Regions from separate parts of the Azospira sp. MPR-LB4 genome, predicted to be linked through region 4. Evidence: predicted binding sites of a transcription regulator. Region 4 holds the regulator's gene; each other region holds the start of a gene.
The links. Region 4 encodes sigma-54, which starts transcription at its own class of promoters, with help from an activator protein. Its sites were predicted from a motif close to TGGCACGCTTNCTGCTNA; they were not measured.
Positions count from the first base shown of each region.

Region 1: a site for sigma-54 is predicted at 2,448-2,465, ahead of flgB (flagellar basal body rod protein FlgB). Genes of this name have one in related genera too.
Region 2: a site for sigma-54 is predicted at 3,475-3,492, ahead of fdnG (formate dehydrogenase-N subunit alpha). Genes of this name have one in related genera too.
Region 3: a site for sigma-54 is predicted at 2,653-2,670, ahead of AC3QLZ_RS15960 (nitrate reductase). Genes of this name have one in related genera too.

Region 1 is NZ_CM179521.1:3,300,423-3,307,780, forward strand. Features, by position in the region: gene motD (flagellar motor protein MotD) at 1-628, shown strand, start outside; gene AC3QLZ_RS15495 (flagella synthesis protein FlgN) at 704-1,171, opposite strand; gene flgM (flagellar biosynthesis anti-sigma factor FlgM) at 1,209-1,499, opposite strand; gene flgA (flagellar basal body P-ring formation chaperone FlgA) at 1,608-2,327, opposite strand; gene flgB (flagellar basal body rod protein FlgB) at 2,499-2,912, shown strand; gene flgC (flagellar basal body rod protein FlgC) at 2,925-3,329, shown strand; gene AC3QLZ_RS15520 (flagellar hook assembly protein FlgD) at 3,349-4,038, shown strand; gene flgE (flagellar hook protein FlgE) at 4,054-5,409, shown strand; gene flgF (flagellar basal-body rod protein FlgF) at 5,444-6,187, shown strand; gene flgG (flagellar basal-body rod protein FlgG) at 6,213-6,995, shown strand; gene AC3QLZ_RS15540 (flagellar basal body L-ring protein FlgH) at 7,015-7,358, shown strand, end outside.
Region 2 is NZ_CM179521.1:1,185,964-1,193,321, reverse strand. Features, by position in the region: gene AC3QLZ_RS05415 (cache domain-containing protein) at 1-325, shown strand, start outside; gene AC3QLZ_RS05410 (hypothetical protein) at 718-1,782, shown strand; gene fdhE (formate dehydrogenase accessory protein FdhE) at 2,274-3,146, opposite strand; gene fdnG (formate dehydrogenase-N subunit alpha) at 3,593-6,646, shown strand; gene fdxH (formate dehydrogenase subunit beta) at 6,660-7,358, shown strand, end outside.
Region 3 is NZ_CM179521.1:3,409,718-3,417,075, forward strand. Features, by position in the region: gene AC3QLZ_RS15940 (cytochrome b) at 1-535, shown strand, start outside; gene AC3QLZ_RS15945 (cytochrome c1) at 549-1,262, shown strand; gene AC3QLZ_RS15950 (glutathione S-transferase N-terminal domain-containing protein) at 1,345-1,941, shown strand; gene AC3QLZ_RS15955 (ClpXP protease specificity-enhancing factor) at 2,050-2,469, shown strand; gene AC3QLZ_RS15960 (nitrate reductase) at 2,692-5,457, shown strand; gene ybiB (DNA-binding protein YbiB) at 5,489-6,472, shown strand; gene AC3QLZ_RS15970 (tautomerase family protein) at 6,544-6,744, opposite strand; gene AC3QLZ_RS15975 (ABC transporter substrate-binding protein) at 7,013-7,358, shown strand, end outside.
Region 4 is NZ_CM179521.1:2,190,761-2,198,118, forward strand. Features, by position in the region: gene AC3QLZ_RS10365 (serine/threonine-protein kinase) at 1-477, opposite strand, end outside; gene AC3QLZ_RS10370 (hypothetical protein) at 499-1,314, opposite strand; gene AC3QLZ_RS10375 (hypothetical protein) at 1,331-2,002, opposite strand; gene AC3QLZ_RS10380 (PsiF family protein) at 2,124-2,438, opposite strand; gene hprK (HPr(Ser) kinase/phosphatase) at 2,484-3,419, opposite strand; gene ptsN (PTS IIA-like nitrogen regulatory protein PtsN) at 3,388-3,873, opposite strand; gene hpf (ribosome hibernation-promoting factor, HPF/YfiA family) at 4,029-4,349, opposite strand; gene AC3QLZ_RS10400 (RNA polymerase factor sigma-54) at 4,364-5,842, opposite strand; gene lptB (LPS export ABC transporter ATP-binding protein) at 5,909-6,655, opposite strand; gene recX (recombination regulator RecX) at 6,721-7,176, opposite strand; gene recA (recombinase RecA) at 7,173-7,358, opposite strand, start outside.

The DNA of each region.
Region 1 (7,358 bases), 1.1 Mb from region 4:
GACGCCGGACAGTGTGGTCAAGCAGATCGTGGTGAAGGAGGATCCCAAGGTCGTCGAGGCCAAACAGCAGCAACGGGACAAGATGCGCAATGTGGCCAAGGACATTTTTGCCGTCCTGGCGCCCCTGGTGCAGCAGGGCAAGGTCAGGGTGCTGGAAACGGCCCGTGGCGTCACTATCGAAATCAACGACAGCATTCTCTTCGCCCCAGGTCAGGCCCAGCTGGAACAGACCTCCATCCGGGCCATGCGGGCGGTCGGTGAGGTACTGGCGCCGACCGATTTCCCCATCACCATCGAAGGACATACCGACAACATCCCCATCCGGACCGCCCAATTCCCGTCTAACTGGGAGTTGTCCGCGGTGCGGGCCACCACGGTGCTGCGGTTGTTTGTCGATGCCGGAGTCGCTCCTACCCATCTGACAGCCATCGGTTACGGCGAAACCCGGCCGGTCGAGATGAATGAGACGGTGGAAGGGCGGGCCCGGAACCGGCGGGTCAGCATCCTGATTGATTCCATGCTGCCGGAAAAACCTGCCGTGGTCGCTCCGACTCCTCAGGCGCCCATGGCGCCGCCGGCCGGTGTTCCTCCTGCTTCGCCAGCGGGCATCGCGACTCCTGCCAGATAGAGGGGCCTTGGAGTAGTAAAGTAAAACGGGAGGGCAGGGGGGGGCTCCGGGAACGGGGAGCCCGGAACCGGAGGTTCAGGCGGCGTCGATGATGCGCCGGCCACTTAGTTGGGTCGGTTGACCGTCGGGGCCGTAGAGATTGCTCTGGGGAGTGGCGGAGGTGGACAGCAAAGCGCTCAGGGTCTGCTGGTTGTGCTGCAGGCGCATGGCAATCAGCTTTCCATTCAGCAGGTTGAGTTCCCTGGCTTCCACCACGGCGACTTTGAGGCTGTTCCACAATTGCTGAACGGCGAAATCCTTCGGGTTGCCCCGAATCCAGGCCTCTACGCCCGGGCGGTCGTTTTCCAGACCCGCACTTCTGAGCACGACGTTACGGGCTTCCCCGCTACGATTCAAGGTTTGCACCAAAGCAACCTTGGTGGCGCTGAGGGCCTCCAGGGCTTCGGTATCCCCGGCAGTCAAGGCGCCTTGCTCTTCCTTCAGCAGCTTGATGAAATCCCCCATCTGGGCAAGTTCGCCTTCCAACAGGGATTTGAGGGTCATCGTCGCTTGATTCATAGGGAGGAGGGCGGGCGCCGGATCAGGATTGGTCCTGCTTCCTCAGCAATTCTTGTGCCGAATTAATCAGGCGGTCCGCAATGGCGTCGGCGTTGATGGAAAAGCGCCCTTCTGCAATGGCCTGCTTGATAGCGGCTACCTTGGCATTGTCCACCGGAGCGTTGCCCTGCTCTTCCAGGGACTGCAGCCGTCCGGCGAAACTCAATTGCACATCCCCGGAACTGGCTTCGGTCTTGGTCTGTGGCTTGGTCGTGCGCTTCTGCGTATCAACCCCGGGGGTGCCGGCGGGCGCGAGAGACGATTCAATTTTCACGGCGAACCCTTTCAGGCTTTCATCTTGCTGGATTTAACGGCACAAACCTGCAGAAACTTTAGCGTTTTTTTGGTGTGGCTGATGGCATTGAATCTTGTCCGGCTGCGGCTAATGGCCGATCTCAATGATGCCGCCGGGCCGGGCAATGCCGCTCACCGTTTGTCCGTTGGCCAGGCGTGCCTGGGCGATCTGACCTTCGGCTGCGTTGTTCATGGCGCGCCCTTCGCTGGTTACGGAAAAGCCAGAGCCACGGGACATGATCTTTACGGTTTGACCCTGTTGAACGACCAGCGGCGCCATCAGCATCTCGGCCCGCAAAGGTTGGCCGGCGGAAATGGCATTACGCAAGGTCTTGCCGACGGCCTGCTGTACATCTGTTACGACGCCGCTTGGTAATCCGGCCAGGTCGCCGCTCTGGGCAACGACATCATTGAGAGTGAGGGGTTGCCCGGGTGAGAGGGGGCGGGCGGCCACCAAGTAGTTGGCTGTGACGCTGACCTGGACCGGCACATAGATGCTCCAGCCGGCATCGCCGAGGCACTTCACCCCTACTGAAATGCGCCCCCAGAGGCGGGCGCCCGGGGGAAGGAAGGCCTCAACCGCAGGGCAGGCGGCTAGCTGGGTGCGGCTGTCGAGAGGTGTGATGGTGTACTGGACCCGCCCCGGGAGCCCTTTGGTCTGTGTGCGGAGAAATTGGTCCACCGCGTTGATGACTACGTCCCCATTCTGCGTAGGCGTTTGGGCATGGGCATTGCCGATCTGCAAATGCAGGGTCAGCGCCAGCACTAAGGTGGGGATAAGGGCAAAGATTCTGAAAGGGAGCAGCATGTCGCTATTTTGCCTTAGGACAGGGAATGGCGGGGTACTCCAGGCGGCAAAAGTTGCCGAAACATGGCTGCTTGTTGCGCCCCCCTCTGTAATTTCTTGCCTCAGAGGGGTGGTTTTGTGTGGCACGAAAAGTGCATTGCTAGCTCAGCTAATTATTTCCGGATGGCAGCCATGGTCAGCAAACTTGATCAAACCATAAATTTCAACCGCCAGGCGTTGGGGCTGCGTGCCTATCGCCAACAGGTGCTGGCTGCCAATATTGCCAATTCGGACACCCCGAATTTCAAGGCGCGGGACATTGATTTCAACTCTGCCTTGCAAAATGCCTTGGCCGGCAAGGGGCAGTCCGACCTGGGCATGAGTACCACCTCGCCCCGGCATATTTCTGGCACCAGCAGTGCAGGCCCCGCTTCCCTGATGTATCGCACGGTCAATCAGCCCAGCGCTGACGGCAATACCGTTGATATGGATATCGAGCGCGCCAAATTTGCCGAGAACGCTGTCCAGTACGAGGCGAGTCTGCAGTTCATCGGTGGTCAGTTCAAGACCATGTTGTCGGCGATTCAAGGCCAGAGCGGACAGTAAGGAGTCTAGTTCATGAGTATTTTCAACATGTTCCATGTGGCCGGTAGCGCTCTGACGGCCCAGTCTGTGCGTCTGAATGCAGTTGCTTCCAACATGGCCAACGCAGACAGCATTACCAGTGCCGATGGCACTCCCTATCGCGCCAAACAGGTGGTATTCGAAGCCACGCCCATGGGCAATGAGTCGGCCCAGGGAGTGAGGGTGAAACAGGTGGTGGAGAGTGCGGCGCCGCCCAGGATGGTTTATGACCCCAAAAATCCGGCCGCCAATGCCGAGGGCTATGTCTCCATGCCCAATGTGGATGTGGTGGAGGAGATGGTCAATATGATTTCCGCCTCCCGCTCCTACCAGAGCAATGCCGACGTAATGAATACGGCCAGAACCCTGTTGATGCGTACCTTGGCCATGGGCCAGTAACCAGATTTAGGAGAGCAACATGGCAACCAGTACTTCTTCCAATACCGCCATTACGGACCCGTATGCCTCTCTGAATGGCGTGGCGACCGATAAAACGACGAGCAAAAAGTCCACGACGGCTGACGACATCCAGAGCCAGTTCATGACCATGCTGGTGACCCAACTGCAGAACCAGGATCCGTTGAATCCGATGCAGAGCGCGGAAATGACCAGCCAGCTGGCCCAGATCAACACCGTCAGCGGCATTGAAAAGCTCAACTCCACCCTGGAGAAGGTTCTCAACATCTACGACGATGGCCAGTCCATGCAGGCGGCGGCAATGCTCGGCAAAAATGTCCTGGTGCCCGGCGGCAATATTGGCCTCACTGACGGCCAGGCTGTCGGTGGTTTCGAGTTGGAAAGCGATGCCGACAAGGTGGTGCTGACCATCAAGGATGCCAATGGCGTGGTGGTCAATAAAGTGGATATGGGAGCAACCAAGGCCGGTAGCCACCTGTATGCCTGGGATGGAAAGAATGAGGCCGGCACTGTCTCTGCCAATGGTGTGTACACGGTGACGGTGGAGGCGACCAAAGGCGATACCAAGGTCACGTCTCAACCACTACAGGTTGGCACAGTTTCTGCTGTAGTCCGTGGGACCAGCGGTTTCCAGTTGGATGTGGGAACCGGGACCTTGATCAACTACGACGACGTTCGCCAGATTCTGTAAGGGCAGGAGAACAATATGGCATTCCAACAAGGCTTGAGTGGCCTCAACACTTCTTCCAAGGCACTGGACGTCATCGGTAACAACGTCGCCAACTCCAGCACTGTCGGCTTCAAGTCGGCGGATGCGCATTTTGCCGATGTCTATGCGTCGACCCTCGGGGCTGGCGGCGCCAACCAGGTGGGTATCGGTACCAACTTGTCGGGCATCGTCCAGCAATTTACCCAAGGCAACGTGTCCACCACCAACAATACCCTGGACATCGCCATCAACGGCAACGGCTTCTTCCGTCTCAGTCAGAATGGCGCCATCAGTTACAGCCGCAATGGTCAGTTCCATCTGGACAAGAACGGCTATATCGTCAATGACCAGAATCTGCGCTTGACGGGTTATCCGGCCGGCATGGACGGTTCCATCCGGCAGCAGAATCCGCGGGAGCTTCAGGTTACGGCCGATCTGCTGAAATTGTCGCCGGTGGCGACCGGTTCCAGTACCGGTGGCGAATACGCCGGGGCCCAAGTTGCTGTTAATTTGGACTCCCGGGTAACCGACAAAACCTTCTCTGTCGGTGCCGGTGGGGAGCCGAACATTGACCCGGCGGGCTACAACTATTCAACGGGTCTGACCATTTACGACTCTCTTGGGAATCCGCATACCATGACGATGTACTTCGTCAAGACGGCCAATCCCCGGGAGTGGGAGCTTTACACTAACGTGGACGGTACCCGAATGGATGGTGCAGGTGACTCGCCCAACTTGGCGACACCTATCCTAATTACTTTTGATAGTGTGGGGCAGCTTGAAACCATCGGCGGTGCGCCTGTTGCACCCAATCCAGCAGCTGGTGGGGCATTGCCCGAGATTCCTGTGTCCATTGATCTGGATCAGGTTGCAACTAATCTGGGACGTGTGACTTGGGGAGCAACCACTCCCATGACATTCAATTTGAACTTGGCCGGCACGACTCAGTATGGTGACGCTTTTGCAACCAACCGGCGGGTTCAGGACGGCTACAGCTCCGGCAATCTGGCGGGCCTGAATATCGGCAAGGATGGCGTTATCCAGGGGCGTTACAGTAACGGCCAGACACGCAATGTAGGCCAGATGGTGCTGGCGAGCTTCGACAATCCGAATGGCTTGCAGGCCATCGGCGGCAATCAGTGGATCGAAACCTCCACTTCCGGACAGCCGACGGTGGATGCTCCGGGCACCGGTCGTCTGGGGGAAGTGCAATCGAATGCGGTGGAAGAGTCCAACGTGGATCTGACGTCCGAACTGGTGAAGATGATTACCCAGCAGCGCAACTACCAGGCGAACTCCCAGACCATCAAGACCCAGGATCAGATTATGCAAACCATCGTCAATCTGCGCTAATCGTTGAATCTCTGAGCAACTGGACTGAGCCCCTATGGATCGTCTGATCTACACCTCCATGACCGGTGCCAAGCATGCCTTCATGCGGCAGGCTGGAGTGGCCCACAACCTGGCGAACGCGGCCACCTCTGGCTATCGTTCTCAGGAGCACCATTTTCGGGCTGTGCCGGTGCAAGGGGAGGGGTTCGCCACCCGCACCTTTACCGTGGATGCTTCGGTCAAGGATGTGATGGATCAGGGGCCCATGATGTATACCGGCCGTTCCCTGGATGTGGCCGTGCAGGGCAAGGGCTGGATTGCCGTCCAGGGCGCCGATGGCAAGGAGGCCTACACCCGGGCGGGCAGCCTGGACGTGAATGCCAACGGTCAATTGCAGACCAAAGACGGTCAGAATGTACTCGGCGAAGGCGGTCCCATCAGCATCCCGCCAGATTCCAGTATTTCTGTGGCGCCGGATGGCACGATCTCCGTGGTCCCCACCTTTGGGGTGCCCAACACCACCAATATCGTGGCCCGCATGAAGTTGGTGAATCCTCCAGAGGATCAGCTTGAGCGGGGCGCTGACGGCCTGTTTCGCCAGAAGAACGGCCAGCCGGCCAATCTGGATGCCAATGTGCGCCTGGCGCCGGAAACCCTAGAAGGCAGCAACGTCAATGTGGTGGATGCCATGGTTAACATGATTTCCATTGCCCGCCAGTTCGACATGCAAATGAAGATGCTGCAGAACGCAGATGCCAACGCCAAGGCCGCTGGCCAGTTGCTGACCGCCGCCCGCTAATTTTGGCCAACGCAAGGAATAACAAATGATCCGCTCACTCTGGATTGCCCGCACCGGCCTCGATGCCCAGCAGATGCAGATGGACGTGATTGCCAACAACCTGGCGAACACTTCCACCAATGGCTTCAAGAAGTCCCGGGCGGTGTTCGAGGATCTGCTCTATCAGACCATGCGTCAGCCTGGTGCCCAATCCTCCCAGCAGACCCAGATTCCCGCCGGCCTGCAATTGGGTACCGGTGTTAAGCCGGTGTCCACTGAGCGCATCCACACCCAGGGCAATTTGCAGCAGACAGGGAATGATCTGGACGTGGCCATCAACGGCGCCGGTTTTTTCCAGATTCTGATGCCGGATGGCTCTACGGCCTATACCCGTGACGGTTCCTTCCATAAGGACAATCAGGGGCAGATGGTGACGGCCAGCGGCTATCCCCTGCAGCCGAATATCACCATTCCCCAGAATGCGCTCTCCGTCACCATTGCCAAGGATGGTACGGTCAGCGTGACCCAGCCGGGAAATACTGCAGCGGTCCAGATCGGCTCCGTGCAGTTGGTTAGTTTCATCAATCCGGCTGGCTTGCAGAGCGTGGGGGAAAACCTCTTCCTGGAAACCGCAGCCAGCGGCACGCCTACGCCCAACACGCCGGGAACCAATGGCCTCGGCGTGCTCAACCAGAAGTATGTGGAAACCTCAAACGTGAATGTGGCCGAGGAACTGGTGACCATGATCCAGACCCAGCGGGCCTACGAACTCAATTCCAAGGTGGTTTCCACCTCCGACCAGATGCTTAGTCGTCTGACCCAGATGTAAGCCACCAGGGAGAAAAGCCATGAAACTGTCCCTGCCGTTCATTATTGGATTGCTGACATTGCTTTCCGGCTGCGCCTCCGTGCCGCCGACCAATGTGCACCAGCCCATGACTGCCAGGCCCCAGCCGCGCAACGACTTGGCGACCAACAACGGCGGTATCTTCATGCAGACTGCCAGCCGTCCCCTGTTCGAGGATCGTCGGGCCCGTTTTGTCGGCGATACCATCGTCGTCAATATCGTGGAAAACACCCAGGCCTCCATCAAGGGCAACACCAGTGCCGAGAAAACCGGGGCCATCAACGCTTCCGTTACCGCCCTGGCCGGTGTGCCGGGCAAGTCCTTCCAGGGCTTGAATGCCCAGAC
Region 2 (7,358 bases), 1.0 Mb from region 4:
GGACATCGGCCCCGACGACGCCATCCCCGGCGAAGCCTCCTTCCCCGGCGCCCTGCTGCGGGTGCGGGACACGGGCCACGGCATCGCCCCGGCCGACCTGGACCGCATCTTCGATCCCTTCTTCACCACCAAGAAGCAGGAGGGCACGGGGCTGGGGCTGTCCATCTCCTACGCCATCATCCAGCGCTACGGCGGGCGCATCTCGGTGGAGAGCGCGCCGGGGGAGCACACCACCTTCACCCTGTGGCTGCGCCGGGAGGCGCAATACACGGAACAGCCGTCGGCGCCGGTGTTTGCGGCGAGGTTTATGAAGGCGGGGGAGTGAGGTTAAAGGGCGGTTGCAACTGCCCTTTGTTTTTGGTGGGTTTGCTCGGGTGGGTTGCCGCTTCGGGCGTGGTTTGTTGATTTTGCGGCTGTGTTCCGCGCCGCCGCGCGTGTTCCTTTTCTTGCTTCCCCAAGAAAAGGAACCAAAAGAAGGGGAACCCTCACTCCCGGCCCTGCGGGCTTCCCTGCGCTGCTCAGCCGAGCGGGGCGGCTGCGGAACTCGCCCCCTGCGGGGGCTCAGACAGTCCTCGCCGAAAACCCCCGCCCGCCTTCCGCTGCTCGGCGGGGGTGGAAGGGGGCGACCAGAAGCGGTCATAGCTCAACCTAGCGCAAAGAGGATAATCGGTTGTCTGCAAGCGTATGATTTCTCTAACTTATTGATGCCTTCTGCTAATGAATCCAACCTATAGAACTGTCGTTGATCTCGCTGGCGAATATCCGATTTACAAGCGCGAGGGCGGGAAGCTTGTTCGTTTGGAAGCGCGAAACCACACTCGCCGATATAGCCTAACCACCAACGTGCAAACAGGCGAGATCTACTACCTCGAGTTCTCTGATGAAGAGGAAATGCTGGCTGATGCTCAAAAAGCAAAGTGGGATGCCGATGCGCCAGAAAGAGAGGCTGAAGCAAAACGCCAAGCCGACGAGGCCGCGCGATTTGAAGCTAGTCTTCAATACGAAACTCGCATTGTTGCGTTCCTTGACATATTAGGCTGGAGGGCTGGAATCAGTCGTGGCGGAAGTGCCGTCGTAAAGGCGCTGGGAAAAACTTTGGCCCAATTGGGCTGGGTCGCGAATCACTTCAACTCACTAAGTGGGCTGCTACCCCATGGCATGAGATGGCCAGGGAATCCGGTGATGACCCAGTTTTCAGATTCGCTAGTTATTAGCGTTGAAGATAGTAGCCAAGGCAAAGATATCCTTCAAAACGCCCTTCAAATACTGACATCTAATCTAATTACTTCTGGATACCTTCTTCGAGGCGGAGTTTCACGGGGAGAGATATTTCACGATGGAAACCTAGTGTTTGGCCCAGGGCTAATCCAGGCATACGATTTGGAGAGTAAATTTGCCTCTACTCCTCGCGTGATCCTCTCTAGGGAACTTTGCTTAGAGTGGGAAGGCAAAGATTCAAATGGCGCTCTTCCATGGGCACCCAGTCCTGACGGCTACCTATTTTTCAATTTCTTGCCGCCGTTTATGGGTGATCCGTTCTTCACAGATCCGCAACTATGGAAAAGCTGTCTCAACCCTGTCCGTGATTTGATTCTCAGCAAGGCGCGAGAGGCAGATTGTCCTGAAGACGTGTTCGCTAAGTATGTGTGGCTTGCGGGCTATTTCGATAGAGTGTGTGATGAACAGCCCCAATGTGGTGTTGAAAAGGTTTTGCAATTGGCAACACAAACAAGGTGGGAGGCAGCCAGCCTTCGAAACGTGGACGGCTTAGTCGGTTATTGACCGTTTTCAAAGCCGGTGATTGTTTTCTTTAAGTCATAAGAAATATTCGGAGAGAGCCGGTCCCTGCCCTGTGCGGCGCCGAGCAACGGAGCTTGTGGCGGGAAAAGGGCGAGCACTGTTTGAGGGCCTTTAGGCCCGAGTTGCGCAGCCCCCGCCGGAAGCGAGTAGCGCAGGGAACCCCGCGGAACGCGGGGCGCCAAACCGGGCTCGCGTTTTCTTTGGCTCCTTTCTTTTGGCGAGACAAAAGAAAGGACGCCCGCGCGTCAGGCGCGGAACCCAGCCGTAAAACACTCCACCACGCCGGAAGATTCAAACAACTCTCGGACCTGAGGAATCACACCCGGCAGCGCCTCGAGGAACAGTCCGCCATACCCAGGCGAACAATCACAACTACCCACCTCGCCACACCCCAATAAAGACGGCCCTCCCGGCAATGGCATCGCCGGGAGGGCCGTCTTTTGTGCTTCTCCGGCATGCGCCGGAGCGGGAGCTTATTCGCCCAGCAGCAGGAAGGGGTTGATGCCGATGCGCTGGTAGCCTTCCTCGCTCACCAGGATGTCCAGAGCCAGGGTGGCCATGTCGTCGGCGATGGGGTCCAGGCCGGGGGCCTTCTCGGCCAGCAGCAGCTTCAGATAGTTGTGGCAGGTGTCGCAGGCTTCGGCCCGGGCGCCGTCTTCCCGCTCGTCAAGGGCGCGGTAGCTGACTTCCTTGCCTTTGCCGCAGGCGACGCAGGTGGCGCGGACGTGGTGCCAGGCGGTGTGGCAGAGGCCGCAGTGCAGGTAGCGCAGGCCGCCGGATTCGTTGCCGACGTGGATGACGCCGGCCACCGGGGCGCTGCCGCAGACGGGGCAGCTGTGGGCGGTGGCGGGGGCGGCGACGCTGGCGGCGTCCAGGCCGGCGGCGTGGCGGGTCCAGGCCACTTGCAGGGCGGCCATGACGAAGGGGGCGAGGATCATGTCGTCCGCTTCCATGGTGCCGCCGACGATGCGCTCGGCCAGGGCGCTGAGGCTGGCGGCGTCGGCCTGCTGCAGGGCGGCCAGGGTGGGGCGGGCCGGTTCGGGCACCTGGTCCTGGAGCAGGGCCAGCAGGGCCTGCAGGTCGCCCTGCCATTGCTGTTCCGGCGAAGCGCCGGGGGTGAGGCCGGGGGCGGCGTCGATGCGCTGCTGCTGGGCGTCGCTGAGGGTGGCGACGAAGCCGAGCCAGTCGCCCAGGCTGTGGCCTTCGGCCAGCTGGCGCAGGCGGGCAGCCCGGGTCTTGAAGACGCTGGCGGCGGCGGGCAGGCGCACGGGGGAGGGGGACTGGCCGGGCACCAGACCGGCGGCGGCCATGGCAGCGGCGGTGTCGTCGTGGGCGGAGAGGGTCATGTGGGTGGGTCTCTTCAGTGGGCGGTGAGGGCCGGATTGGGCCCGGGCTGGCGGGCCATCGGCGCAGGGTTGCAAGAATCGTGCACGGGATTGTGCCCGGAAGCGGCGTCGGGCGCGAATGGCGGGGCGGCGGAACGGCGCGGCGCCAGGGCCGTGGCGGGGTCCGGCGCCGATGGCGGCGGCCGATTTTCGGCCCTGCTGCGGGGGCGGGGCAGGGCGCTTCTGCTGCGCTGCAGCGGGACATTCTGTCCGGTCGGCGAGGGACAGAATGTCCCGTTTTCGATTGCGGCGAAGCACAAAACCCTTGTGGCGAAGCGGTTTTGGCGGGTGGCACGGAAAGTGCGAAATGTTCCCCGAGCCGTGGGCGGCGATGGTCCGGCGGAAGGTCAGGCGACTTCTGCACGGGCGGCCCGGAGCACGGCAATTCCGCTTTCAAGGGAGGATTCATGCAAGTCACACGACGGCAGTTCTTCAAGGTTTCGGCGGCGGGTCTTTCCGCTTCCAGCCTGGTGGCCCTGGGCTTCTCGCCCGCCACCGCCCTGGCCGAGGTACGTCAGTACAAGCTGACCCGGGCCAAGGAAATCCGCAACACCTGTACCTACTGTTCGGTGGGCTGCGGCCTGCTCATGTACAGCCTGGGCGACGGCGCCAAGAACGCCAAGCAGGAGATCATCCACATCGAGGGCGACCCGGATCACCCCGTCAGCCGCGGCTCCCTGTGCCCCAAGGGCGCGGGCCTGCTGGACTTCATCCACAGCCCCAACCGCCTCAAGTACCCGGAAGTGCGGGAAGCGGGTAGCAAGGAATGGAAGCGCATCTCCTGGCACGAGGCCGTGGAGCGCATCGCCAAGCACATGAAGGCCGATCGGGACGCCAACTTCGTCGCCAAGAACGCCGACGGCGTGACGGTGAACCGCTGGCTGTCCACCGCCATGCTGACCGCCTCCGCCTCCTCCAACGAAACCGGCATCCTGACCCAGAAGTTCATGCGCTCCCTGGGCATCGTCGGTACCGACGCCCAGGCCCGGGTCTGCCACGGCCCCACGGTGGCCGCCCTGGCCGCCACCTTCGGCCGCGGCGCCATGACCAACACCTGGGTGGACATCAAGAACGCCGACTTCATCCTGATCATGGGCGGCAACCCGGCCGAGGCCCACCCGGTGGGCTTCAAGTGGGCCATCGAGGCGAAGAAGAAGGGCGCCAAGCTGATCGTGGTGGACCCGCGCTTCAACCGCTCCGCCGCCGTCGCCGACGAATTCGTGCCGATCCGGGCCGGCTCCGACATCGCCTTCCTGGGCGGCATCATCAACTGGCTGGTGAGCAACGACAAGATCCAGTGGGACTACGTCAAGTCCTTCACCAACGCCAGCTTCATCGTCAATGAAGGCTTCACCTTCGACGAGGGCCTCTTCTCCGGCTACGACGAGGCCAAGGGCAAGTACGACCGGGGCTCCTGGAGCTACGAGCTGGACGCCAAGGGCCAGGCCAAGACCGACCCGACCCTGCAGCACCCGCGCTGCGTGTGGAACCTGATGAAGGCCCACTACGCCCGCTACACGCCGGAAGTGGTCTCCGACCTCACCGGCAGCCCCACGGAAGGCTTCCTCTCCGTCTGCAAGCACCTGGGCGAGACCTGCGTGCCGACCAAGGTCGGCACCATCCTCTACGCCCTGGGCTGGACCCAGCACACCGTGGGCGCCCAGAACATCCGCACCATGGCCATGATCCAGCTGCTGCTGGGCAACATCGGCATGCCCGGCGGCGGCGTGAACGCCCTGCGCGGCCACTCCAACATCCAGGGCCTGTCCGACCTGGGTCTGCTGTCCACCAGCCTGCCCGGCTACCTGACCCTGCCCAGCGAGAAGGCCCATCCGACCTTCGCCGACTACCTGGAGAAGACCACGCCCAAGGCCCTGCAGCCGGGCCAGCTGAACTACTGGGGCAACACCCCCAAGTTCTTCGTCAGCCTGATGAAGTGGTTCTGGGGCGACAAGGCCACCAAGGAGAACAACTGGGGCTACGACTGGCTGCCCAAGTGGGACAAGATGTACGACGTGCTGCAGGTGATGGACCTGATGCACCAGGGCAAGATCAACGGCTTCATCGTGCAGGGCTTCAATCCCCTGACCTCCTTCCCGGACGCGAAAAAGACCGCCGCCGACTTCGCCAAGCTGAAGTACATGGTGATCATCGACCCCATCGCCACCGAGACCTCCACCTTCTGGCAGAACCAGGGCGAGCTGAACGACGTGGACCCGGCCAGCATCCAGACCGAGGTGTTCCGCCTGCCTTCCACCTGCTTCGCGGAAGAGGACGGCGCCATCGTCAATTCCTCCCGCTGGCTGCAGTGGCACTGGAAGGGCGCCGACGCCCCGGGCGAGGCCAAGACCGACCAGGAGATCATCGCCGAGCTGTTCATGGCCCTGAAGAAGCTGTACCAGGAGCAGGGCGGTGCCGTGCCCGAGCCCATCCTCAACCTCTCCTGGCCCTACAAGAACCCCTACGATCCGACCCCGGAAGAGCTGGCCAAGGAACTCAACGGCCGCGCCCTGGCGGACATTCCCGATCCGAAGAACCCGGGCCAGTTCCTGGTGAAGAAGGGCGAGCAGATTCCCGGCTTCGCCGTGCTGCAGGACGACGGCTCCACCATGTCCGCCTGCTGGATCTTCGCCGGCTGCTGGACCCAGGCCGGCAACCAGATGGCCCGCCGCGACAACACCGACACGGGCCTGGGCAACACCCCGGGCTGGGCCTGGGCCTGGCCGGCCAACCGCCGCATCATCTACAACCGGGCCTCCTGCGACGCCGCCGGCAAGCCCTGGGACCCGAAGCGCAAGCTGATCGCCTGGAACGGCGAGAAGTGGGCCGGCGCCGACGTGCCCGACTTCAAGGTGGATGCGGCCCCGGATTCGGGCATGAACCCCTTCATCATGAATCCGGAAGGCGTGGGCCGCCTGTTCGCCACCGACAAGCTGGTGGACGGCCCCTTCCCCGAGCACTACGAACCCATGGAAAGCCCCCTCGGCACCAACCCCCTGCATCCCAAGGTGGTGACCAGCCCGGCGGTGCGCATCTTCAAGGCGGACAAGGAGCGCCTCGGCACCCACAAGGAATTCCCCTATGTGGGCACCACCTACCGCCTCACTGAGCACTTCCAGTTCTGGACCAAGAGCGTGCGCCTCAGCGCCATCGCCCAGCCGGAGCAGTTCGTCGAGGTGGGCGAGGCCCTGGCCGCCGAGAAGGGCATCAAGGCCGGGGACTGGGTCAAGGTCAGTTCCAAGCGCGGCTACATCAAGGCCAAGGCCGTGGTGACCAAGCGCATCAAGGCCCTGACGGTGAACAAGCAGACCGTGCATCAGGTCGGCATTCCCCTGCACTGGGGTTGGGAGACGGTGGCCAAGAAGGGCTTCCTCTCCAACACCCTGCCCCCCGCCGTGGGCGACTGCAACACGCAGACGCCGGAATACAAGGCCTTCCTTGTGAACATTGAAAAGGCTTGAGGAGCAAGAACACATGGCTCTGCAATCTCTCGACATCCTGCGCCGCTCGGCCAGCCCGACGGCGGCCCCCCAGGCCCGCAATCCCCTGGAAGTGGCCAAACTCATCGACGTTTCCGTCTGCATCGGCTGCAAGGCCTGCCAGGTGGCCTGTTCCGAATGGAACGAGCTGCGTGACGACGTGGGCAGCTGCGTCGGCGTCTACGACAACCCCACCGACCTCTCGGCCCAGGCCTGGACGGTGATGCGCTTCAACGAGGTGGAGCAGCCCGACGTCAGCGGCGGCAAGCTGGAATGGCTGATCCGCAAGGACGGCTGCATGCATTGCGCCGACCCGGGCTGCCTCAAGGCCTGCCCCTCCCCCGGCGCCATCATTCAGTACAAGAACGGCATCGTCGATTTCCACCAGGAAAACTGCATCGGCTGCGGCTACTGCGTTTCCGGCTGCCCCTTCAACGTGCCCCGCATCAACCCGAAGGACAACAAGGCCTACAAGTGCAACCTGTGTTCCGACCGGGTGGCCGTGGGCCAGGAGCCGGCCTGCGTCAAGACCTGCCCCACCGGCGCCATCCAGTTCGGCTCCAAGGAGGACATGCAGGAAGTGGCGGCAAAGCGCGTCACCGACCTCAAGTCCCGGGGCTACGACAACGCCGGCCTCTACGATCCCCAAGGGGTGGGCGGCACCCACGTGATGTACGTGCTGCACCACGCCGAC
Region 3 (7,358 bases), 1.2 Mb from region 4:
TCCCTTCCATCCCTACTACACCGTCAAGGACATCGTCGGCGTCGTGGTCTTCCTGATGGTCTTCTCCTGCGTGGTGTTCTTCGCACCCGAAGGCGGCGGCTACTTCCTGGAATACAACAACTTCATTCCGGCCGATCCCCTGAAGACCCCGCCCCACATCGCTCCGGTGTGGTACTTCACCCCCTTCTACTCCATCCTGCGCGCCATGGTGTGGCCGATCCTGGGCCTGGATGCCAAGTTCTGGGGTGTGGTGGCCATGGGCGCTTCCGTGGTGATCTTCGCCTTCCTGCCCTGGCTGGATCGCAGCCCGGTCAAGTCCATCCGCTACCGCGGTCCGATCTACAAGACCTTCCTGACCCTGTTCGTGATCTGCTTCGTGATCCTGGGCTACCTCGGTACCCAGCCGCCCTCCTACTGGGGCGAGAAGGTCTCCCAGGTTTGCTCCCTGATCTACTTCGGCTTCTTCCTGCTGATGCCGTGGTATTCCAAGGTGGACAAGTACACGCCGGAACCCGAGCGTGTGACCATGAAATAAGGACGAGAGCGACATGAAAAAACTGCTTACTGCATTGCTCTTCGCGCCCCTGATGGCGCTGGCCAGCGGCGCCGCCGTGCATCTGGACAAGGCTCCGGACGTTTCCGGCGACAACGCGGCCCTGCAAAACGGCGCCAAGCTGTTCGTGAACTACTGCCTGAACTGCCACGGCGCCTCCTTCATGCGCTACAACCGGCTGACCGGCATCGGTCTGACCGAGCAGCAGATCAAGGACAGCCTGCTGTTCACCGCCGACAAGGTGGGCGAGCCCATGCGCGTCGCCATCCGTCCGGACGAAGCCAAGCAATGGTTCGGCGCCACCCCGCCCGACCTGACCCTGATCGCCCGTGCCCGCGCTTCCGAAGCCGGTCCCGGCGCCGACTGGCTCTACACCTACCTGCGTTCCTTCTACCGTGACGACAAGCGTCCCACCGGCTGGAACAACGTGGTGTTCGAGAACGTCGGCATGCCGCACATCCTGTGGGAACTGCAGGGTCAGCAAGTGCTGAACCACGAGACCCACAAGCTGGAACTGGCCGTACCCGGCAAGCTGTCCGCCGCCGAGTACGACAAGCAAATCGCTGACCTGGTCGGTTTCCTGGTGTACATCGGTGAACCCGTTTCCGGTCTGCGCAAGCAGCTGGGCATTGCCGTCCTGCTGTTCCTCGGCGTGCTCTTCGTCGTTGCTTACGCTCTCAAGCGCGAGTACTGGAAAGACGTGCACTAACCCGCCTGACATTCAGGCTACGGCATCGCCGATCGGGGCTTTTCCCGGCGGCGGTGCCGATTCCTTTTTGAGGTAACGAGTCATGATGAACCTCTACTCCGGCACCACCGATCCCTTCAGCCACCGCTGCCGCATCGTCCTGTTCGAAAAGGGCATGGACTTCCAGGTGATCGATGTGGACCTCTTCAACAAGCCCGAAGACATCGCCGTCATCAACCCGTACAACCGGGTGCCGGTGCTGGTCGAGCGCGAGTTGATCCTGTACGAACCCAACATCATCAACGAATACATCGATGAGCGTTTCCCCCATCCCCAGCTCATGCCGGCCGACCCCATCATGCGGGCCCGGGCGCGCCAGCTGCTGTCCACCATGGAACGGGAAATCTTTGCCTACATCGAGCCCCTGGAAAAGAACGCCAAGACCGCCGACAAGGCGCGGACCGAAATCCGCAACCGCCTGACCGAGCTGGCTCCCATGTTCGCCAAGCAGAAGTTCATGCTGGGCGACGAGTTCTCCATGCTCGACGTGGCCATCGCCCCCCTGCTGTGGCGCCTGGACCACTACGGCATCGACCTGCCGAAGACTGCCGCGCCGCTGATGAAGTACGCCGAGCGCATCTTCAGCCGCCAGGGCTTCATCGATGCCCTGACGCCTTCCGAAAAGGTGATGCGCAAGTAACGAACTGACGGGGGCGCCGCCACGGTGTCCCCGTCTTTTCTCCAGGCCGGCGCCTGCGGTGCCGGTGCGTCGGCCGGACCGGTCGGCGCCATTCAGCGGAAGACTGTCATGCAACTGCCCTCCACCAAGCCCTACCTGATCCGCGCCATTTACGAATGGTGCGTGGACAACGGCTTTACCCCCTACATCGCAGTGGCCGTGGATGACCGGACCCTGGTGCCCCGCGAGTACGTGCGGGACGGCCAGATCGTCCTCAACATCAGCGGCGACGCCACTTCCCACCTCAACATGAGCAACGAGCTGATCAGCTTTGCCGCCCGTTTCGGCGGTGTGGCCCGGGATCTGTCGGTGCCGGTGGGCAATGTGGTGGCCATCTACGCCCGTGAAAACGGGGCCGGCATGGCCTTCGAGGTGGATGAAGAAGGTGAAGGCGAGGGCGAAGTGGTGGCGGATGCCGGCGACGAGACCCCGCCGGAGCCGCCGGCCGCACCGCCCAGCGGCCGTCCCCACCTGCAGCGGGTGAAGTGAGCGGGGGTTTTCCTTCTTAGGTACTCCCCGCCGCTCCACCGGAAACCGCCTCGCGCCCCAAGCCGAGGCGGTTTTTCTTTGGCGCACCAAGCTGGCGCGGGATGCGCCAAGCTGGGGCCGAAATCCAGCCGTTCTCCTGGCGGATTCGCTGTCGTTTATTGGTAACCCATTGATTATTAATGGTGGCATGGCTGTTGCTGTGTTGGGGCAGGAGCCCAGACCATGCCAAATGAAAGCCACTTTCCCCCCAGTGTCACCCCTTCCACCTGCTGCTACTGCGGCACCGGCTGCGGCGTCCTCATCGACAGCCGCGACGGCCGCATCACCGACGTGCGCGGCGACCCGGAGCACCCGGCCAACCAGGGGCGCCTCTGCGCCAAGGGGGCGACCCTGCACCTCACCGCCGCCCCCGGCACCCGTCAGGCCAACCGGGCCCTCTATCCGGAAGTGCGCACCCGCCGCGACCAGCCGCGCCAGCGGGTGAGCTGGGAGCAGGCCATGGCCGTGGCGGCCCGCCGTTTCGCCGCCGTCATCGCCGAGCACGGACCGGAGGCGGTGGCCTTCTACGTCTCCGGCCAGCTGCTGACCGAGGACTACTACGTCTTCAACAAGCTGGTGAAGGGCTTCATCGGCAGCAACAACATCGACACCAACTCCCGCCTCTGCATGTCCTCCGCCGCCTCCGGCTACAAGCTGACCCTGGGCGTGGACGCGCCGCCCAACTGCTACGAGGACATCGGCCTGGCCCAGTGCCTGTTCATCACCGGCGCCAATCCGGCCGCCGCCCATCCCATCGTCTTCCGCCGCATCGAGGATGCCCGGGAGGCCAATCCCGAACTCAAGATCATCGTCGCCGACCCCCGCCGCAGCGAGACGGCCGCCATCGCCGACCTGCACCTGGCCCTGAAGCCCGGCACCGACATCGCCCTCTACAACGCCATGCTGCACGTGCTGCTGGCCGAGAACCTGGTGGACCGGGACTACATCGCCGCCCACACCGAAGGCTTTGCCGCCCTGGAAACGATTGCGGCGGACTACAGCCCCGCCGTGGCGGCCCAGATCTGCGGCATCCCGGCCGAGGACATCGTCCAGGCGGCGCGCTGGTTCGGCCTCTCCAAGGCCAGCCTGTCCCTCTGGTGCCAGGGCCTCAACCAGTCCCGCCACGGCAGCCACAACAACGCCGCCCTGATCCACCTGCACCTGGCTACCGGCCACATCGGCCGGCCCGGCGCCGGCCCCTTCTCCCTCACCGGCCAGCCCAACGCCATGGGCGGCCGGGAAGTGGGGGGCATGGCCAATCTGCTCTCCGCCCACCGGGATCTGGGCAACGCCGAACACCGGGCCGAAGTGGCCCGCTTCTGGGGGGTGCCCGAAGTGCCGGCCAAGCCCGGCCTTACCGCCGTGCAGCTGTTCGAGGCCGTGGGCCGGGGCGAGGTCAAGGCCCTGTGGATCGCCTGCACCAACCCGGCCCATTCCCTGCCGGACCAGGCCCGGGTGCGGGCCGCCCTGGAGACGGCGGAATTCGTGGTGCTGCAGGAAGCCTACGGCGACACCGACACCGCCGCCTACGCCGACCTGCTGCTGCCCGCCGCCAGCTGGGGCGAGAAGGAAGGTACGGTGACCAATTCGGAGCGCCGCATCTCCCGGGTGCGGGCCGCCGTGGCGCCGGCCGGCGAGGCCCGGGCCGACTGGGCCATCGCCGTCGATTTCGCCCACCGTCTGGGGGATGAACTGGGCCGGGGCGACGAGGCCCGCCGCCTGTTCCCCTACCGCCGCCCCGAAGCCATCTTCAACGAGCACCGGGACAGTACCCGGGGCCGGGACCTGGACATCACCGGTCTCTCCTACGGCCTCCTGGAGCAGCGCGGGCCCCAGCTGTGGCCTTTCCCCGCAGGGGCCGAGGCCGGGCTGCCCCGGCTTTACGCCGACGGCCGCTTCCCCACGCCTTCCGGCCGCGCCCGCTTCGTTCCGGTGCAGCACCAGGAGGTGGCCGAGCCCACCGATGTGGATCAGCCCATCAGCCTCCTTTCCGGCCGCCTGCGGGACCAGTGGCATGGCATGAGCCGCACCGGCACCGTGCCGCGCCTGTTCCACGGCGCCGAGGAGGCGGTGCTGGCCATGCATCCCTGCGACCTGCGCCACCGGGGTCTGGAGGACGGCGACCTGGCCCGGGTCAGCAACGGCCGCGACAGCCTGGTGCTGCGGGTGGCCGCCGTGGCCGGCCTGAAGAAGGGCCGGGCCTGGCTGCCCATGCACTGGGGCAGCCGCTTCATGCACGGTGCCGGCGCCAATGCCTTCACCGGCCCGGCCTGCGATCCCATTTCCCTGCAGCCCGAGCTGAAGCACGCCCCGGTGCAGGTGGAAAAGGCCGACCTGCCCTGGCCCCTGGCCGTGGTGCGGGCCGGGGAGGGGCCCGACGCCCTGGCCTCCAGCCTGGCCCTGCTTCAACGGGCGCGCCGCCTGCTGCCCCGCTTCCCCTACGCCAGCGTCGGCCTCTATGGCCGCGGCCAGCCCCTGGTGGTGTTCCGCGCCGCGGCAGAGGCGCCCCTGGACGAGGCCCAGATCCGGGAGATCGACGCCCTCTTCGACCTGGAGCGGGAGGAGGGCGCCATCGTCTACGCCGACCGCCGCCGCCACATCGGCAAGCGGGCCCTGGCCCGGGACGGCCACCTGCTCGGGGTGCGCCTGGCCGGCGAGACCCAGGCCCTGGCCTGGCTCAAGGACGCCATCTCCGACGACGTGCTGGACCCGGACCTGCTGCGCTGGGCGGTGGCGCCCATCAGCACGCCGCCGGCCAAGCTGCTGCGCGCCAGCCCGGTGGTGTGCAAGTGCGCCGACATCACCCAGGCCCAGATCGAGGCCGGCATCGCCAGGGGCCTGGACCTGGACGGCCTGCAGAACGAGCTAAAATGCGGAACCTTCTGCGGCGGCTGCCTGCCCGAAGTGAAGAAAATCATCGTTGCCAAGACATCCCCCCAGGCTGCCTGAGGGAAAGACAAGGAAAACCGGGGAGACGCCCATGAATTACGCCCACTTCATCAAGGAACTCGGCCGCGGCGCCGAGGGCGCCAAGGACCTGACCCAGGAGGAGGCCCAACTGCTCTACGGCGCCATGCTCGACGGCGGTGTGCCCGAACTGGAACTGGGGGCCATCACCATCGCCCTGCGGGTCAAGGGCGAGAGCGCCGAGGAAATGATCGGCTTCCTGGCCGCCGCCAGCGAGCGGGTCCATGCCCTGCGGCCGCCTCCCGGGCGCATCCGGCCGGTGGTCATTCCCAGCTACAACGGCGCCCGCAAGGGGGCCAACCTGACGCCCCTGCTGGCCCTGCTGCTGCAGCGCTTCGGCGTGCCGGTGCTGGTGCACGGCCTGCTCGAAGGCTATGGCCGGGTCACCTCGGCCCACGTCTTCCGCGAACTGGGCCTGATGCCCTGCGCCAGCCACAGCGCCGTGCAGCAGGCCATGGACGGCTACGGCGTGGCCTTCGTGCCCCTCAACGTGCTCAGCCCGGGGCTGCACAACCTGCTTTCCCTGCGCAGCCGCCTGGGCTTGCGCAACAGCGCCCACAGCCTGGTGAAGATGCTCGACCCCTTCAAGGGCGGCGGCGTCCTGCTGGGGGCCGCCACCCATCCGGCCTACATGGACCTGATGCGCGACATCCTCTCCTATGGCGGCGGCCGGGCCCTGCTGCTGCGGGCCTCGGAAGGGGAGCCCTTCGCCAATCCCAAGCGCCGCCCGCGCATCGAGTACCTGCACGAGGAGCAGTGCGAGGTGCTGTTCGAGGCCGAGCACGAAAGCCTCAAGGCCCTGCCCAACCTGCCGGAGGAGTGCGACGCCAAGGTCACCGCCCAGTGGATCCGCAAGGTGCTGGACGGCCAGGCCAGCCTGCCCCTGCCCCTGGCCAACCAGCTGGCCTGCTGCCTCTACGCCAGCGGCTATGCGGAAGACTTCAACCAGGCCAAGGCCATTGTGGCGGTGGAAGGCAACGGCCTGACCACTGTCTAGACCGTCCCGGCCCTGGCCGTGGGGCCGCGCTCCGCCCGAACCCGCCGCCAGGCGGGTTTTGTTTTGGGGGCTCAGCCCTGGCGCCGCTTCCAGTCGTCGGTGAGCAGGCCGGCAAAGCCCCAGTTTTCCTCGGCGATTTCCTGGATCACGATGTGGGTGTGTTCCGGCTTTTTGCCCAGCACCCGCACCAGGCTGTCGGTGACTTCCGCCACCAGGCGGGCCTTCTGTTCCCGGCTGGCGCCGGCGGTGATCTGGATATTGACGTAGGGCATGGGATCTCCTCGGGTCGGTTGGGGGTCGGCCATGGTGCCATGGAAAAGGCGCCGGCGGATGCTCCGGTCATCGCCGCCAGTCCTTGCCGGCTCCCCGCCGCCCGCCGCCGATGCAGGCCAGGCGGGGCCTGGGGCCAATTGTCGTGCAGATGACAATCTCCCGCTGCGTCCCTTCCTAGACTGTGGCCAGCCCGTCAGCGAACGAGGCCCGAACCGGAGCATACCGGTCCCCTACCAGGCGGCATCGAGACACCAAAGGAGATTGTGGATGAAGGCGCTACGGCGAGCCCTCACGGGGCTCTATTTCGTTTGTGGGGCCCTGCTGGCGACGTCGCTTCATGCCCAGCAGGGCAATGTCATCAAGCTGGGCCAGTCCCTGCCCCTCAGCGGGCCCCTGGCCGAACTGGGCAGCGAGTACCGGGACGGGGCCCAGGCCTATCTCAAGTGGATCAACAGCAAGGGCGGCATCCACGGCCGCCGTATCGAGCTGGTGACCCTGGACGACGGCTATGTGGTGGAAAAGAGCGTGGAGAACGCCAAGCAGCTGCTGGACAAGGAGGGCGTCTTCGCCTTTCTCGGCATGTTCGGTAGCGCCAACTACACGGCCCTGATGC
Region 4 (7,358 bases):
GATGCCGAAATCCCCCACCTTGGCCTGGCCGTTGTGCAGGATGAAAATGTTGGCCGGCTTGATGTCCCGGTGCACGATGCCGTTGCCGTGGGCGTGGTCCAGGGCGGAGAGCAGCTCGCCCATGAGGCGGGCGATCTCGCTGAGGGAAAAGCGTTCGGACTTGTCGAAATAGTCCTTCAGCTCCCGCCCTTCCACATACTCCATGGCGATGAAGGCGGTGCCCCCGTCCTCGCCATACTCGTAGATGGCGACGATGTTGGGATGGTTGAGCCGCCCGGCGGCCTGGGCCTCGCGCTGGAAACGGCTCAGCAGCTCCTGGGCCTCGTCCTTCTCCAGCTGGTCCCGGCGCACGGTCTTGAGGGCCACCCGCCGGGCAATGCCCGGGTCGAAGCCCTCATAGACCACCCCCATGGCCCCCCGCCCCAACTCTCGGCGGACCTCGTACTTGCCCAGTCTGGGCGGCATAGCCTCGGCCATAGCGGCTCTCCCGGCGGCAGGTTATTTGTACTTGCTGTCGATTTCCCAGACGTTCTTCTGCACCAGGCGCTGCACCATGCTGTCCAGGGTGAGGCCGCCGGAGGCGCCGGAGGAAACGCCCATCACCGACGAGCCCTTGGCTCCCAGCTCCATCTTCTCTTCGGTATAGCCGGTGGCCACCTGTTCGGTGGTGTTGGCGTCGATGATCTTGTAGCGCATGCCGATGATCCACACCCCGGTGTTTTCCTGGGTCTGCACCGAACCGACCACCGTCTCGCCGACGGCACCGGCCTGGGCCCCGCCCATGGAGCCGGAGAAGGCGCCGAAGACGCCCAGCAGCTTGCCCACGGCACGGCCGTCGAAGCCCTGCTGGGCCTGGGCCACCTGCTCGGCCTTGAGGATGTCGAACTTGACCACGTACTTGGTGGTCTTGAACTTGCCCTTCTGCAGCAGCTTGCGGGCGGCGCTGGGGTCGCCCATGGTGTAGGCCAGGGTGAACTCGTTGAGCAGGGGCCCCATGTCGGAGCGTTCGAGGATCTTGAAGTTGGCCTTGCCCAGTTCCAGTTCGGCGTAGTCGGCGATGTTGTTGGGGCCGTACTTCTGGGTGAAGGAGGCGTTGTTGGACTTCACCTCCCCCGGGATGACCACCAGGGCCGGGCCCTTCTTCGCCGCATTGGCGTACTCCACCGGCTTGTACATGGCCTTGTCGGCCATTTCGTTGGCCTGCTTGGAGGTGTCGCTGCCGGCGGTAGGCGACGGGCTCTCGAAAACCGGCTGGGCGAAGGCCGAACCGGCAAAAGCCAGGGCCAGGGCAATGGGGGCGATTTGCTGACGCATGGAAGACTCCGTAGGTTTATTTTTTTGGTTTGCCGGCAGCCCGGCAGTAATCGTTGTAGAGCTTGGCCACCACCTCTTCGGCCTGCTCATTGACCAGCTCCAGGACCATGCCGGCGGTGTCGCTGCCGGAATAGGATTCGGCCTTGGCCGTGGCGGTGGAGATGGTGCGGCCGTCCGCCGCCGCCAGGGTGAAATGCATGGTGACATAGACCTCGGGCAGACGCACCACCGGGTTGTAGGCGGTGCGGGTGGAAACCCCGCCCTTGAGCACGAAGGCAGCACCCAGCTTGCTGGAGGCGGCCAATGCCGCGTCCGGGTCGTTGCGGAAGTAGGCCTCCATTTCGGCCTGGGCAATGCGGGCCCGCTGCTCCTCGGCGGTGTAGGTCTTCAGGCCAAGAGCCTTCAGCTTCTGGTTGATTACGGCGGCGTGGCGGCCGTATTTGCTGCCCTGCAACTGATAGCCATCGGCCGTCTGGTCGGCCAGGGCCACCAGGATGCCCTGGTTGCGCAACGCCGCCTTGCAGGGAGCGGCCAGATTCTGGGCGATGCGACCGCGGCGCCCCTCGTCCTCGGCAGCGTCCTGCTTCTCCTCCTCGGAAAAACTGAAGGCCCGGGCACCGCCGGTCGCCGCCAGCAGCAGGCCGCAGCAGAGCAGGCGGGAAGCGGCACGCAGAAGGGCTGGCTGCATCTCGGGCTCCAGGGAAATGCCCGGCGTCGGGGCGGTATTGGGGGAATGGGGCAGGCCATTCTGTCAAAAAAAATGCCAGCCTTCAATCGGCTGGCATTTTTGCGGGAAGTCCGCCCCGGGCTTACTTGGCAGCCTGGCTGTCGGCTTCGCACTTCTTGATGAAGGAGGCCTTGGCAGCACCGGCCAGTTTCTTCTCCGCGGCCTTGGACTGGCACTCCGCATTGGCGGCGGGAGCGTCGGCGGTCTTGCCGGAGAGGCAGGTCTTCATGAAGCCCTTGCGCTCGTCGCCCTTGAGGCCTTTCTCGCCGGCCTCCTTGTTGCAGTTCTTCATGCGCTCCTGCTGGGGCGTCGGCGCTTTGGCCGCGTCAGCGGCGCCGGCAATGGGAGCCAGGCCGATACAGGCCAGGGAACACAGGGCAAGCAGCATCTTTTTCATGGTGTCTCCGTCAGTGGTCAGGCAGGGATCACCACTATGCGTTCGTCAAATATCGTCGTCAAGCAGCAGCTTCTGCTGCCGGGTGATGAATTCCTGCATGTTGTCGATGCCGCGCAGCTGCAGGATGCTGTTGCGCACCGCCGCCTCCAGCAGCACCGCCAGGTTGCGCCCGGCGGCCACCGGAATGACCACCTTGCGCACGGCCACGCCGAGGATCTCCTGGGTCTGGGCATCCAGGGGCAGGCGCGGCGCATCCACCCCGGCCACCGGCTTCTGCAGGTGCACGATCAGCTTGAGCTTCATTTTCCGCCGGGAGGCGGTCTCGCCGAAGATGGTGCGGATGTTTAGCAGGCCCAGGCCCCGCACTTCGAGGAAGTCCCGCAGCATGCCCGGGCAACGGCCCTCGATGGTGGCGGGGGCGATGCGAGCCAGTTCCACCACGTCGTCGGCGACCAGGCCGTGGCCCCGGGAAATCAGTTCCAGGGCCAGTTCAGACTTGCCGACGCCGGAATCGCCGGTGATGAGGACGCCCATGCCCAGCACGTCCATGAAGACGCCATGCACCGACACCGTGTCCGCCAGGCGGCGGGAGAGGTAGATGCGCAGCAGGTCGATCACGGCCGAGCAGGGTTTGGCGGTGGTGAACAGGGGAGTGCCGGTGCTCTCGCAGCCCTCCAGCACGGCCGGCAGCACTTCCAGGCCCTCGGCGACGATGACGGCAGGAGGCTGGGCGGCGAAGATTTCGTTCATCTGCGCCTTGAGGCGCTCAGGATTGACCCGGCTCAGCCACTGGTACTCGGCGGCGCCGATGACCTGCAGGCGTTCCGGGTGGATCAGGTTGAGGTGGCCGACCACGTCGGCGCCGTAGTTGCCCCGCTCCCGGATCTCGATGGAGCGTTCGGCACCCTGGGCCGCGACCCAGGTCAGGGACAGCTTGTCCTGGTGGTCCTCAAACAGCTGGCTGATGGAGATTTGCCGCATGGTTCCCCCAGTCGGTGAACAGGCGGTGGGCGTCGTCGGTGTTGTCGCAGGCGCCCAGGGCCTCGCGGAAGGCCCGGTCGGAGAAACGCTGGGCCAGCTCGGAAAGAATCTGCAGATGCTGCTCGGTGGCCTGTTCCGGCACCAGCAGCACGAACATCAGGCCGACGGGCTTGCCGTCGGGGGAATCGAAAGGCACCGGGGCGGACAGGCGCATGAAGGCGCCGGCGGCTTCCTTGAGCCCCTTGATGCGGCCGTGGGGAATGGCAACCCCCTGGCCCAGGCCGGTGGAACCGAGTTTTTCCCGGGCGAAGAGGCTGTCGAAAACCGTGGCCCGGGCGATGCCCAGGTTGTTCTCGAACAGCAGTCCGGCCTGCTCGAATGCCCGCTTCTTGCTGCTGGCTTCGAGGTCCAGCAGGATGTGGGCGGGAGGGAGGAGTTTGGCGATCAGATCCATGGGGCGGGAACCTTCCCCGAACAGCGGGATGGCGGCGGCAGGGCCGGTTGGAGACTGGGATTCAGGCAGGATACCTGGCGAAAAGTGGCGGGATCATAACGGAAAACGACCCCGCCGCCTATGCCTTTCGTCCCAGTCCCGGAGAGGGAATCAGATCACTCTTCGATGTGATTCTTGATGGTGTCGCGGTGGTGATCCTGGGCCTTCTGCTTGTACTTCTGCACCTGGCGGTCCAGCTTGTCGATCAGGGTGTCCACGGCGGCATACAGGTCGGCATCCTCGGCATCCACGTGGATGTCCTTGCCGGGCACGCGCACGGTGACTTCAGCCTTCTGCTTCAGCTTTTCCACGGTGAGGATGACGTTGACGTCGATGACGCTGTCGAAGTGACGCGTAACCCGCTCCAGCTTGGCAGTGACGTAGTCGCGGATCGCCGGGGTGACTTCCAGGTGATGTCCGGTGATGTGCAGGTTCATGGCTCGCTCCTTTTTTAGATGGACTTGCGTAGGTTGGCCGGCGAAATGTTGAGCGCTTCTCTGTATTTTGCAATGGTTCGACGCGCCACAACAATGCCTTGTTGGCCAAGAATTTCGGATATTTGACTGTCCGAAAGGGGTTTTCTGGGGTCTTCGGCCGCCACCAGCTGCTTGATCAGGGCCCGGATGGCGGTGGCCGAACAGGCGCCCCCCGTATCCGTGGCCACATGGCTGCCGAAGAAATACTTGAGTTCGAAAATGCCCCGGGGGGTGGCCATGTACTTCTGGGTGGTCACCCGGGAGACGGTGGATTCGTGCAGGCCCAGGGTTTCGGCGATTTCCCGCAGCACCAGGGGACGCATGGCCACCTCGCCGTGTTCGAAGAACTGGCGCTGGCGGTCCAGGATGGCCTGGGACACGCGCAGGATGGTGTCGAAACGCTGCTGCACGTTCTTGATCAGCCAGCGGGCCTCCTGCAGCTGGCCGGAGAGGCTGGAGCCGCGCTGCTTGGAGAGGATCTCGGCGTAGAGCCGGTTGATGCGTAGGCGCGGGTAGGCGTCCGGATTGATGCTGGCGGTCCACTGGTTGCGCACCTTCTTCACCACCACGTCCGGGGTGATGTAGCGGGCATCCAGGGGCGCGTACTGGGCGCCGGGCCGGGGGTTGAGGCTCTTCACCAGGTTGGTGACGGCGCGCAGGCGCTCGTCGTCGCAGCCCAGCAGCTTCTTCAGCTTGGTGAAGTCCCGGCCGGCCAGCAGTTCCAGATGATGGCGCACCAGCTTCAAGGCCTGGTCCCGCACCTCGTCGGCCGGCAGGGCTTCCAGCTGCAGGGCCAGGCATTCGCCCGGAGTACGGGCGCCGACACCGGTCGGGTCCAGGTGCTGCAGGTGGCGCAGGGCGATCTGCAGGTCGTCCAGGTCGATTTCCAGCTCTTCCGGCAGGGCTTCCTGCAGCTCCTCCAGGGGCTGGGTCAGGTAGCCGTCCTCGTCCAGCGCCTCGATGAGGAAGCTGACCAGCTGCCGGTCCCGCTCGGAGAGCTGCATCAGGCCCAGCTGCCAGTTGAGGTGGTCGCGCAGGGAGGTGTTGGCGGCCTGCACTTCCTGGAAGTCGGAATCCTCGTCTTCGTCGCGGGAGGCGGAAGGGTAGCTGCCTTCGGCAAACCAGTCCTCGCCTTCGCCCAGGCTGTCCCGGCTGTCGTCCCGGACTTCTTCGGGGCCATGACTGTCGGCGCCTTCACCGGATTCGCCGCTATCGCCTTCCCGCGGGCCTTCGGCAGCGGCCTCGGCCGTACTGCCGGCGTATTCGCCTTCGCTCCCGCTGTAGGAGGGCTCGTAGTTCTCGTCCTCCCGCTCCAGCAGGGGGTTTTCCAGCAGATACTTCTCCAACTCTTGCTCCAGCTCGAGCGTCGACAGTTGCAGCAGCCGGATGGACTGCTGCAGCTGTGGCGTCAGGGCCAGGTGCTGCGAGAGTTTGAGTTGGAGGGTTGGTTTCATGGACCCGGGGCCGAAGGGGCCGGCGGCAATGAGCGGGTTGAGGGAAAGACTCGGAGACTGGGCTCGTCAGAGACGGAAGCTCTCGCCCAGATATACTTTTCGGACGTCTTCATTATAAACGATCTCATCCGGGCGGCCAGACGCCAGCACCCGGCCCTCATTGATGATGTAGGCCCGGTCGCAGATGCCCAGGGTCTCACGCACGTTGTGGTCGGTGATGAGCACGCCGATGCTGCGGTCCTTGAGGAAACGGATGATCTTCTGGATTTCCAGCACGGCGATGGGGTCCACGCCGGCGAAGGGCTCATCCAGCAGGATGAAACGGGGAGAGGTGGCCAGGGCCCGGGCGATTTCCACCCGGCGGCGCTCGCCACCGGACAGGGCGGCGGCATTGGAAGCGCGGATGTGGCCGATGTGCAGCTCTTCCAGCAGTTCCTCCAGGCGCAGGTCGATCTCGTGCTTGGGCAGCTTCTGCAGTTCCAGCACGGCGCGGATGTTCTCCTCCACGTTGAGCTTGCGGAAGACGGAAGCCTCCTGGGGCAGGTAGGAAATGCCCAGATGGGCCCGCTTGTGGATGGGGAAGTGGGTCACTTCCTGATTCTGCAGCTGGATGGAGCCGCCGTCGGAGGGCACCAGGCCGACGATCATGTAGAAACAGGTGGTCTTGCCGGCACCGTTGGGGCCCAGCAGGCCCACCACCTCACCGCTGCCCACCTCGAAGGACACGTCATGCACCACGGTGCGGGACTTGTAGCGCTTTTTCAGGTTGTTGGCGGAAAGCTTGGCGATGAGGTCGGGGTTCTGCTCGGACATGGGCTATCGGATTCTATGAATGCGGGGGCGTAAAGGCATTGTGCCAGAGGTGTCGCCCGGGGGTTCTACCAGTCGCTGCCGGACTCGTCGTCCCAGCCGCCCTGCAGCACCTGGCGGACGGTGGCGGCGGCAAAGCCGCGGCTGAGGAGGAAGCGGGTCTGTTTGGCCCGCTCGGCCAGATCGGCGGGCAGGGCGGCGAATTTCTTCTGCCACACCTGGCGCGCCCGTTCCAGCTCGCTGCCGCCCTGGGCCAGGGCCGCGGCGACGGTTTCCTCGGCCACGCCCTTCTGCCGCAGTTCCTGGGCCAGCCGGGCATCGCCGTAGCGGCGGGCGCGGATGGCGACCCTTTCACTGGCATAGCGGGCATCGGAAAGCTGGCGGCGGGCCGCCAGGTCGTCCAGCAGGGCCTCCAGCTCAGCCTCGGATTCTGCGTGGGGCGCCAGCTTGCGGGCCAGTTCGGCCCGGCTGTACTCCCGCCGCGCCAGCAGCCCCAGGGCCCGCTGGCGCAGGCTCGGGGTCATTCCCCGGCAGCGGCCGCCGGGGCGGGGTTGGCCACGCCCAGGGCTTCCCGGATCTTGCCTTCGATTTCCTGGGCAATGGCCGGGTTGGCCTTGAGGAATTCCCGGGAGTTGTCCTTGCCCTGGCCGATTTTCTCGCCCTTGTAGGAATACCAGGCGCCGGACTTCTCGATCAGCTTGTTGGC